Duganella zoogloeoides: one gene and its partner. The protein of the gene in region 2 interacts with the protein of the main gene of each other region in a pairwise test. Links are inferred from orthologs where the notes say so. Each region holds a gene or a part of one and is shown on either strand. Other genes may lie near its edges.

What was found. The genes of interacting proteins can lie anywhere in the genome.
Region 1: the proteins of pheT (region 2) and secD interact in binary tests that used the Escherichia coli proteins (3 or more experiments, as listed by UniProt). The link is inferred for Duganella zoogloeoides from one-to-one orthologs.

Annotation. Positions count from the first base shown.
Region 1 is NZ_CP140152.1:47,419-52,349, forward strand. The notes cover bases 1,128-4,060. They hold secD (protein translocase subunit SecD), read left to right. Parts: upstream 1,128-1,629; coding sequence 1,630-3,492; downstream 3,493-4,060. Other genes in these bases: yajC (preprotein translocase subunit YajC), read left to right, coding at 1,213-1,548; secF (protein translocase subunit SecF), read left to right, coding at 3,508-4,060. In the rest of the region: tRNA guanosine(34) transglycosylase Tgt, read left to right, coding at 1-1,085; more of secF, read left to right, coding at 4,061-4,530; SR858_RS00230 (gluconate 2-dehydrogenase subunit 3 family protein), read left to right, coding at 4,725-4,931. UniProt on the Escherichia coli protein: Part of the Sec protein translocase complex. Interacts with the SecYEG preprotein conducting channel. SecDF uses the proton motive force (PMF) to complete protein translocation after the ATP-dependent function of SecA.
Region 2 is NZ_CP140152.1:3,355,839-3,360,891, reverse strand. What follows is about bases 607-3,661. They hold pheT (phenylalanine--tRNA ligase subunit beta), read left to right. Parts: upstream 607-948; coding sequence 949-3,375; downstream 3,376-3,661. Other genes in these bases: SR858_RS14785 (integration host factor subunit alpha), read left to right, coding at 3,567-3,661; pheS (phenylalanine--tRNA ligase subunit alpha), read left to right, coding at 607-880. Also shown: more of pheS, read left to right, coding at 1-606; more of SR858_RS14785, read left to right, coding at 3,662-3,914; SR858_RS14780 (MerR family transcriptional regulator), read left to right, coding at 3,931-4,350; SR858_RS14775 (response regulator), read left to right, coding at 4,508-5,053.

The sequences.
Region 1 (4,931 bases), 3.3 Mb from region 2 along the record:
GCGGTGAAGTCAAACTCAACCACGGCGTGGTGCAGACCCCGATCTTCATGCCGGTCGGTACTTACGGCTCGGTGAAAGCCATGTCGCCGCTGGAGCTGAAGGAAATCAACGCCCAGATCATCCTCGGCAACACCTTCCACCTGTGGCTGCGTCCCGGCAACGACGTGATGGCCAAGTTTGGCGGCCTGCACGACTTCATGGGCTGGGACAAGCCGATCCTGACCGACTCGGGCGGCTTCCAGGTGTTTTCGCTCGGTGCCATGCGCAAGATCACGGAAGAGGGCGTGCACTTCAATTCGCCGATCAACGGCGACAAGCTGTTCCTCTCGCCCGAAGTGTCGATGCAGATCCAGCGCGTGCTGAACTCCGACATCGTCATGCAGTTCGACGAATGCACGCCGTATGAGATCGACAAGCGCCCGGCCACCATCGAGGAAGCGGCCAAGTCGATGCGCATGTCGCTGCGCTGGGCCCAGCGCTCGCACGACGAATTCCACCGGGGCGAAAACCCGAACGCGCTGTTCGGCATCGTCCAGGGCGGCATGTTCGAGAACCTGCGCGATGAATCGCTCGCTGGCCTCGAAGCCATCGACTTCCCGGGCCTGGCCATCGGCGGCCTGTCGGTGGGCGAGCCGAAGGAAGACATGATGCGCATCCTGCAGCACGTCGGCCCGAAACTGCCGGCCAACAAGCCGCACTACCTGATGGGCGTGGGTACGCCGGAAGACCTGGTGGCCGGCGTGTCGCACGGCGTCGACATGTTCGACTGCGTAATGCCTACCCGTAATGCCCGCAACGGCTGGATCTTCACCCGCTATGGCGACATCAAGATCAAGAACGCGCGTTACAAGGAAGACAAGGAGCCGTTCGACAGCACCTGCTCCTGCTATGCCTGCAAGAATTTCTCGCGCGCCTATCACCACCACCTGAACCGTACCCAGGAAATCCTCGGTGCGCGCCTCAATACCATCCACAACCTGCATTATTACCTCGACATCATGCAGCAAATGCGCGATGCCCTCGATGCCGACCGTTTCCCGGCGTGGGTGCAGCAATTCCACGCCGACCGCGCGCGCGGGGTATAAATTTTTAGCTGACAGGCTTGTAAGTCTTGTAAAAGAAATTAAGCCACCAACATGACCGGAAGTCCTAGCGCCTTCCGGCCAGTGCTAGAATACAGCGCTGTTTTTTCAAACTATTATCGGAGTCACTGTGTTTATATCCAACGCTTACGCCCAATCCAACCCTCTCGAGTCGCTCGGCGGCGCCGGCGGCTTCCTGGGCCAATACGGCTTCCTGATTCTGATGTTCGTGGCAATGTACTTCCTGATGATCCGTCCCCAGATGAAGCGCGCCAAGGAACAAAAGACCATGATGGAAGCGCTGGCCAAGGGCGATGAAGTCGTGACCGCTGGTGGCGTTCTGGGCCGTATCTCGAAGATTTCGGACCTGTACCTGACCATCGAAATCTCGAACGGCGTGGAAATGACCGTGCAAAAAAGCTCGGTGACCATGGTCCTGCCGAAAGGCACGCTCAAGGCGCTGTAACCGGCCCCGGCCCCGGCCCGCTTTGTCGCACGACAGGCGGGCCGTATTGCATCCGACGCCTAACCCTGAACGTTGAACAATATGAATCGCTATCCCGTCTGGAAATACATACTCATTGCCGTCACCATCCTGCTGGGTGCGCTTTACTCCGCGCCCAACTACTTCGGCGAATCGCCGGCAGTGCAGGTGACGAGCGGTAAATCGACGCTCAAGCTGACGTCCGACATGGTCGCCAAGGTCGATGACGTGCTGACCCGCGAAAAAATCCCGCACAGCGAACTCTCCTTCGATGGCACCGGCACCTACGCTTCCGTGCGCGTGCGCTTCCCCGATCCCGACACCCAGTTCCGCGCCAAGGCCGTGCTGGAAAAAGGCCTGAACGCCGATCCCGAAGATCCGTCGTACCTGGTGGCGCTGAACCTGCAACCGGACACCCCTAAATGGATGCAAACCCTGCACGCGGCGCCGATGTACCTCGGCCTCGACCTGCGCGGCGGCGTCCACTTCCTGATGCAAGTCGATACCAAGGCCGTGCTGGCCAAGCGTTTGCAGGGGATGCAGGCTTCCGCCCGCAGCCAGTTGCGCGACAAGAATGTGCGCCACGCCGGTATCGAGCGCTCGGGCGACACCATCGTCATCAACTTCCGCGATAATGAAACCCGCCAGAAGGCCAAGGCCGTGCTGGGCGAGCAGATGCCGGACGTGACGTTTGCCGACGCCGGCAGCGACACCGACCTGAAAACCGTGATCAGCCTGAAAGCTGCCGCACTCAAGCAGACCACTGACGAGGCCGTCAAGCAGAACATCTCGACCCTGTCCAAGCGCGTCAATGAGCTGGGCGTGGCCGAACCGATCATCCAGCAGCAAGGTCCCGACCGCATCATCGTGCAACTGCCAGGCGTGCAGGACGTGGCGCGCGCGCGTTCCGTCATCGGCCGCACCGCCACCCTGGAAATCCGCATGGTCGACGAATCGATCACCCCGGGTACCGAGCTGACGTCGGCGGTTCCGCTGAACTCGGAACTGTTTACCGTCGGTAAAGGCGTACCGGTCGTGCTGACCAAGGACGTGGTGCTGACCGGTGACTACATCTCCAGTGCTACCGCCAGCTTCGACCAGAACCAGCAACCGGCCGTCGGCATCGACCTGAACGGCGATGGCGGCCGCCGCATGCGCGATGCCACCAGCACCCGCGTGGGCAAGAAAATGGCCATCGTGCTGTTCGAAAAGGGCAAGCCGGAAGTGTTGTCGGTCGCCACCATCCAGAGTGAACTGGGCAGCCGCTTCCAGATCACCGGCATGGGCAATGCCGAAAATTCGGCCGAACTGGCGCTGCTGCTGCGCTCGGGTGCGCTGGCCGCACCGATGGAAGTGATCGAAGAACGCACGATCGGACCGCAACTGGGCGCCGAGAACGTCACCAAGGGCATGCACTCGACCATGTACGGCTTCGCCGCCGTGGCCATCTTCATGATTGCCTACTACATGATGTTCGGCCTGTTCAGCGTGTTTGCGCTGGCGTGCAACCTGCTGTTGCTGGTGGCCTTGCTGTCGCTGATGGGCATTACCTTGACCCTGCCGGGTATGGCTGCTATCGCGCTGGCGCTCGGCATGGCGATCGACTCGAACGTGCTGATCAATGAACGGGTGCGCGAGGAATTGCGGGCCGGGGCATCGCCGCAGTCCGCAATCACGGCCGGTTTCGACCGCGCCTGGGCCACGATCATCGACTCCAACGTCACCACCCTGATCGTGGGCCTGGCGCTGCTGGTATTCGGTTCCGGCCCGATCCGCGGCTTTGCCGTGGTGCACACGCTGGGCATCCTGACGTCGATGTTCTCCGCGGTGTTCATCATGCGCGGTGTGGTCAACCTGTGGTACGGCCGCAAGAAGAAGCTGCAATCGATCGCCATCGGCACCATCTGGCGTCCGGACACCAAATAATTCGAGGCATAGCAAATGGAATTTTTCCGCATCAAGAAAGACATACCGTTCATGCGGCATGCCCTGGTGTTCAACGTCATCTCGGCGTTGACCTTCGTGGCAGCCGTGTTCTTCCTGTTCCATCGCGGCTTGCACCTGTCGGTGGAATTCACCGGCGGCACCGTGATGGAGCTGAAGTACCAGCAGCCGGCCAACCTCGAGGGGATACGCGAGTCGCTGCGCGGCATCGGCTACGAGCACCCGGAAGCGGCCGGCTTCGGCACTGCGCACGACGTGCTGCTGCGCCTGCCTGTGGTGAAGAACATCAGCGCCAAGGATGCTTCGCAACTGGTCTACGAGACCCTGTGCAAGGCTGAAAAAGGCGCGCTGACCCAGATCGACAACGTCAATGCCAAGGGCGAACACGTGGTCAAGCAGGCCTGCATGAGCGCCTCCGGCGCCGAGGCGGTCGAACTGCGCAAGGTGGAGTTCGTCGGCCCGCAGGTGGGCGAAGAACTGACCCAGAACGGCCTGAACGCGCTGGTGATGGTGGTGGTGGGCGTGATGATTTACCTGGCCATCCGCTTCGAGTGGAAATACGCCGTATCCGCAATCATCGCCAACCTGCACGACGTGGTCATCATTCTCGGCTTCTTCGCCTTCTTCCAGTGGGAGTTTTCGCTGACGGTGCTGGCCGGTATCCTGGCCGTGCTCGGTTACTCAGTCAACGAATCGGTCGTGATTTTCGACCGGATCCGCGAAAACTTCCGCAAGTCGCGCAAGGCCACCGTGCATGAAGTGATCGACAACGCGATCACGTCCACCATCTCGCGCACCATCATCACCCACGGCAGCACCCAGATGATGGTCCTGGCGATGCTGTTCTTCGGCGGCCCGACCTTGCACTACTTTGCCATGGCGCTGACCATCGGCATCTGCTTCGGTATTTATTCGTCGGTGTTCGTGGCGGCAGCAATTGCCATGTGGCTTGGCGTCAAGCGTGAAGACCTGATCAAGCCGGTCAAGGAAAAAGACGAGACCGACGGCGCGGTGGTGTAAGCGCTTAGCTGGATCTCCTGAAAAGCCGCGTTCTTCGGAGCGCGGCTTTTTTTTTGCCTATACCTGTCGTCAGTAGCAACGCGTAGTAAAAACCATATCGTGCGCAGGCCGGGCAAATGTAAGCGTAGGATGCCAATTCGCTATTTAGTTTATTTGTGTAATTTTGGTACTACAAGTCGAATAAAAGGGTTCTCATGAAAACCATCGGTATCTCCCCGCACCGCCGCAGCTTCCTGCGCAAGGCGGTCACCGCTGCGCCGGCCGTGGCGCTGGTCGCGGCGGCCGGCGTTGGCGTGGCGGCAAGCAGCAACACCCAGCCCGCCTACCGCCCCGCCTATTTCACCGCAGCCGAGTGGGCCACGCTGCAAGCGCTGGTCGATCGCCTGATCCCGGCCAACAGC
Region 2 (5,053 bases):
CAAGCTCGACCCGGAAGCACGCAAGGCGCAAGGCGCCCTGATCAACGCTGCCAAGCAGCAGATCGAAGCGGCACTGACGGCCCGGCGCGACGCGCTGGCCGACGCCCAGCTGCAAGCCCGTTTGAACGCCGAGGCGATCGACGTCTCCCTGCCAGGCCGCGGACGCGCCGGCGGTGGACTGCACCCGGTGATGCGTACCTGGGAACGGGTGGAAGAGATCTTCCGCTCGATCGGTTTCGACGTGGCGGACGGCCCCGAAATCGAAAACGACTGGACCAATTTTACTGCCCTGAACAGCCCGGAAAATCACCCGGCCCGTTCGATGCAAGACACCTTCTATATCGACGGCAACGACAGCGAAGGCAAGCCGCTGCTGCTGCGCACCCACACCAGCCCGATGCAGGTGCGCTACGCGCGCAGCCACACGCCGCCGATCAAGGTGATCGCCCCGGGCCGCACCTACCGCGTCGACAGCGACGCCACCCACTCGCCGATGTTCCACCAGGTTGAAGGCCTGTGGATCGCCGAGAACATCAGCTTTGCCGACTTGAAGGGCGTGTACCTCAACTTCGTCAAGGCCTTCTTCGAGACCGACGACCTGCAAGTGCGCTTCCGTCCGTCGTATTTCCCGTTTACCGAACCGTCGGCAGAGATCGACATCGCGTTCGGCTCGGGTCCGCTCAAGGGCCGCTGGCTCGAGATTTCCGGCTCCGGCCAGGTTCATCCGAGCGTGGTGCGCAATTTCGGCCTCGACCCGGAAAAATACATCGGTTTCGCGTTCGGCTCCGGCCTCGAGCGCCTGACCATGTTGCGTTACGGCGTGAACGACCTGCGGCTGTTCTACGAAGGCGATCTGCGCTTCCTCAAGCAGTTCAACTAACACCTCAGCGACGGTCGAGCGCCGCCCGTGCTGGCGCTCCCGTGGAACAATTCTTAGAAAGCTAGATTATGCAATTCTCCGAAAACTGGCTCCGCACCATGGTCGATCCGAAGATGACTTCGGACGAACTGGCCCACCTGCTGACGATGTCCGGCCTGGAAGTGGAAGAGGTCGAACCGGTCGCGCCACCGTTCTCCAACGTGGTTGTCGGCCTGGTGCGCGACATGGCCAAGCACCCGAACGCCGACCGCCTCAACGTCTGCCAGGTGGACGTTGGCACCGGCACCTTGCTGACCATCGTCTGCGGCGCACCGAATGTGCGCCCCGGCCTGCACGTGGTGTGCGCCAAGGCCGGCGCTGTGCTGCCGCCCGGCGCCGATGGCAAGCCGTTTGAAATCAAGGTGGGGCAACTGCGCGGCGTCGAGTCGCAAGGCATGTTGTGCTCGGCGAAGGAACTGAAATTGTCGGAAGAGGGCAGTGGCCTGCTGGAACTGCCGGACGATGCGCCGGTCGGCCAGGACTTCCGCGACTACTACGCGCTCAACGACCTCAAGTTCACCATCAAGCTCACGCCGAACAAGGCGGACTGCCTGTCGGTGCTGGGCGTGGCGCGCGAAGTGTCGGCGCTGACCGGTACGGCGCTCAATGCGCCGACGTTCGCTGCGGTGGCCGTCAACAGCGACGAAGTGCTGCCGGTAAAAGTGTCGGCGCCGGACCTGTGCGGCCGTTTCGCCGGCCGCGTCATCCGCAACCTCAACGCCAAAGCCGCCACGCCGGACTGGATGAAGCAGCGCCTTGAGCGCAGCGGCCAGCGTTCGGTGTCGGCACTGGTCGACATCTCCAATTACGTGATGCTGGAACTCGGTCGTCCGAGCCACGTGTTCGACCTGGCCAAGATCCACGGCAGCCTGGACGTGCGCTGGGCGAAAGAGGGCGAATCCCTCAAGCTGTTGAATGGCAACACCGTCACCCTCAACGAATGGGTGGGCGTGATCGCCGACGAACAGGAAATCGAATCTCTGGCCGGCATCATGGGTGGCGATGCCACCGCTGTGTCGCTCGAGACCGAATCGATCTACCTCGAAGCGGCGTTCTGGTGGCCAAGCGCCATCCAGGGGCGTGCCCGCAAGTTCAACTTCTCCACCGACGCGGCGCACCGCTTCGAGCGCGGCGTCGATTACGCCACCGTGGTCGAACACATCGAGCGCATCACCGCGCTGCTGGTGGGGATCTGCGGCACCGCCGCCACACAAGTGGGTCCGGTCGATGACCAGGTCGTCAACCTGCCGCAGCGCACTCCGGTGCAACTGCGTACCGCGCGCGCGCAAAAAGTCATCGGCGTGCCGCTCGACGATCAAGTCATTGCCGACATCTTCACCCGCCTGGCGCTGCCGTTCACGCTGGCGGACGGCGTGTTTTCGGTGACCGCACCAAGCTACCGTTTCGACATCGAGATCGAGGAAGACCTGATCGAGGAAGTGGCGCGCGTGTACGGCTTCGAGAACATTCCGGCCGTGGCGCCCATCGCTGCCAACACCATGGTGATCGCGCCGGAAAATACCCGTTCGCTGTTTGCCGTGCGCCACCAGCTGGCCGACCTGGGCTTCCAGGAAGTGGTCAACATGAGCTTTGTGGAAGCGGCGTGGGAACAGGACTTCGGTGGCAACGCCAATCCGATCAAGCTGCAAAACCCGATCGCCAGCCAGATGAGCGTGATGCGCTCGACCCTGGTCGGCAGCCTGGTGGCCAACGTCCGTTACAACCTCAACCGCAAAACCAACCGCGTGCGCGTGTTCGAAGTAGGCGCCATCTACCAGCGCGACGACAGCGTGGCCGACGGCCCGCTGGCGGTCGCTGGCTACCGGCAGCCCAAGCGCGTGGCTGCGTTAGCGTATGGCAGCGTGGCCGACGAGCAGTGGGGCCAGGACAGCCGCGCGGTCGATTTCTTCGACCTGAAAGCCGACCTCGAGCACCTGTTTGCGCCGCAAACGCTGCGCTTCGAAAAAGCGGAACACCCGGCGCTGCACCCGGGCCGCTCGGCCAACGTGCTGCTGAACGGCGCGGTGATCGGGCTCATCGGCGAACTGCACCCGCGCTGGATGCAAAAGTACGAGCTGCCGAATGCACCGGTCGTGTTCGAAGTCGATGCGGTTGCTTTGCAGCAACGCACTGTGCCAGAATACGTCGAGATCTCCAAGTTCCCGGGCGCCACGCGCGACCTGGCTGTGGTGGTCAAGCAGGGCGTGGCGGCGCAGGATGTGCTCGATGCTTTCCATGCCGCAGTGCAAGCAAGTCCGCAAGCCAAGTTGGTGCAAGCCATTGTTTTGTTTGATGAATATCGCGGCAAGGGCCTGGAGGCGGATGAGAAATCGCTTGCTTTCCGGTTTAGCTTACAAGATACTCAAAACACTCTGCAGGACGATGTGGTCGAGGCCATCATGACCGCAGCGGCGAGTGCCGCACAGCAGAAACATGGTGCGCGCCTGCGGGCGTGATAGCATAGCGGGCTGGCAAAAAGCTTGGCTAAGCTGTAGCTGAGCCAGCACAAACGTTTCTTTTTATCATCCGGGAGTCCGGCCATTTGGCCGGGCTCATGCGTTTTTAAAGGCAGGGCAGGAAAATTAATAATCACGACGTTGATTCCGCCGTACTCCAGTCAGCATTGGCTGCCGATTTGCACCGGGCCATGCAAGTGGCCAAGGTACGCCAGGATGCAGAAAAAGATTTGCCCACGCTGACCAAGGCGGAGCTTGCCGAACTGCTGTTCGAACAAGTGGGCCTGAACAAGCGCGAGGCCAAAGACATGGTGGAAACCTTCTTTGATGAAATCCGCAACGCGCTCGAGCGCGGCGAAGCGGTCAAGCTGTCCGGCTTCGGCAACTTCCAGTTGCGCGACAAGCCGCAGCGTCCTGGCCGCAACCCCAAGACCGGGGAAGAAATTCCCATCACGGCGCGGCGCGTCGTGACCTTCCATGCCAGCCAAAAACTCAAGGGCATGGTCGAAGAGAGTAATCCGATGGCGCGCGCCGCCTGACCGGAGCTGATTCTTGATAAACGATCGTCCCGCCAAGTCCGAGCTGGTGGCTTTGCCACCGATCCCCGCCAAACGCTACTTCACCATCGGCGAAGTGAGCGAGCTGTGCGGCGTCAAACCGCATGTGTTGCGTTATTGGGAGCAGGAGTTCACCCAGCTCAAGCCCGTCAAGCGGCGCGGCAACCGCCGCTATTATCAACACCACGAAGTGTTGCTGATACGCCGTATCCGGGAACTGCTGTATGAACAAGGGTTCACGATCAGCGGTGCACGCAATAAACTCGACAGCCGTGCCTACGGCGGCATCCAGGAAGAGTATGATGCGCAAGCGTCTGTCAACGACATTGCCCCGGTGGACGTTCCTGCTCCGCTGGACCGCGAGTTGATACGTAGCGAACTGCTCGATATTCTCGGTCTGCTCAGGCAAGGGCAATAACACCTCGTGGTGCACACCGCTGGCGAACGATGCGTCAAAAGTGTGATTGCTGATATACTTTCAATATTATTTAATAAGTCAGCGACTGCTGAAATACGGTGGCGTGAAGTCCGGCCCGCGCCCAGAGCGCGTATGCCGGACACGACGAGAGGAAACAATGATACGCGTTGCCATTTGTGACGACCATCAAATAGTAAGAGCAGGTTTCAAACAGATTTTTTCGTCTTCGGACGATTTCGACGTGGTGGCGGAAGCCGGTACCGGGCGTGAAGCGCTCGACATTGCACGCCGCGAAATCTGCGATGTGCTGTTGCTCGATATCGCCATGCCGGATCAAAGCGGCATCGATACCCTGCGCACCATCCGACAAGGCCAGCCCGACCTTCCGGTGCTGATCCTGTCCGGCTACCCGGCGCAGCAGTACGCACTCAACCTGTTCAAGATGGGCGCTAACGGCTACCTGAACAAGGAATGCGAAGCGGACGAACTGATGACCGCCGTGCGCACCGTGTACCAGGGCCGTCGTTATGTCAGCTCCACCGTCGGCGAACTGCTGGCGCAAAGCTTCGACCGCGACCCCAACACGGCGCTGCACACTGAGTTGTCGGACCGCGAGTTCCAGGTATTTCTGCGCCTGGCGCGTGGCGCCACCGTGTCCGATATCGGTGTGGCACTGTCGCTCAGTATCAAAACCGTGAGTACT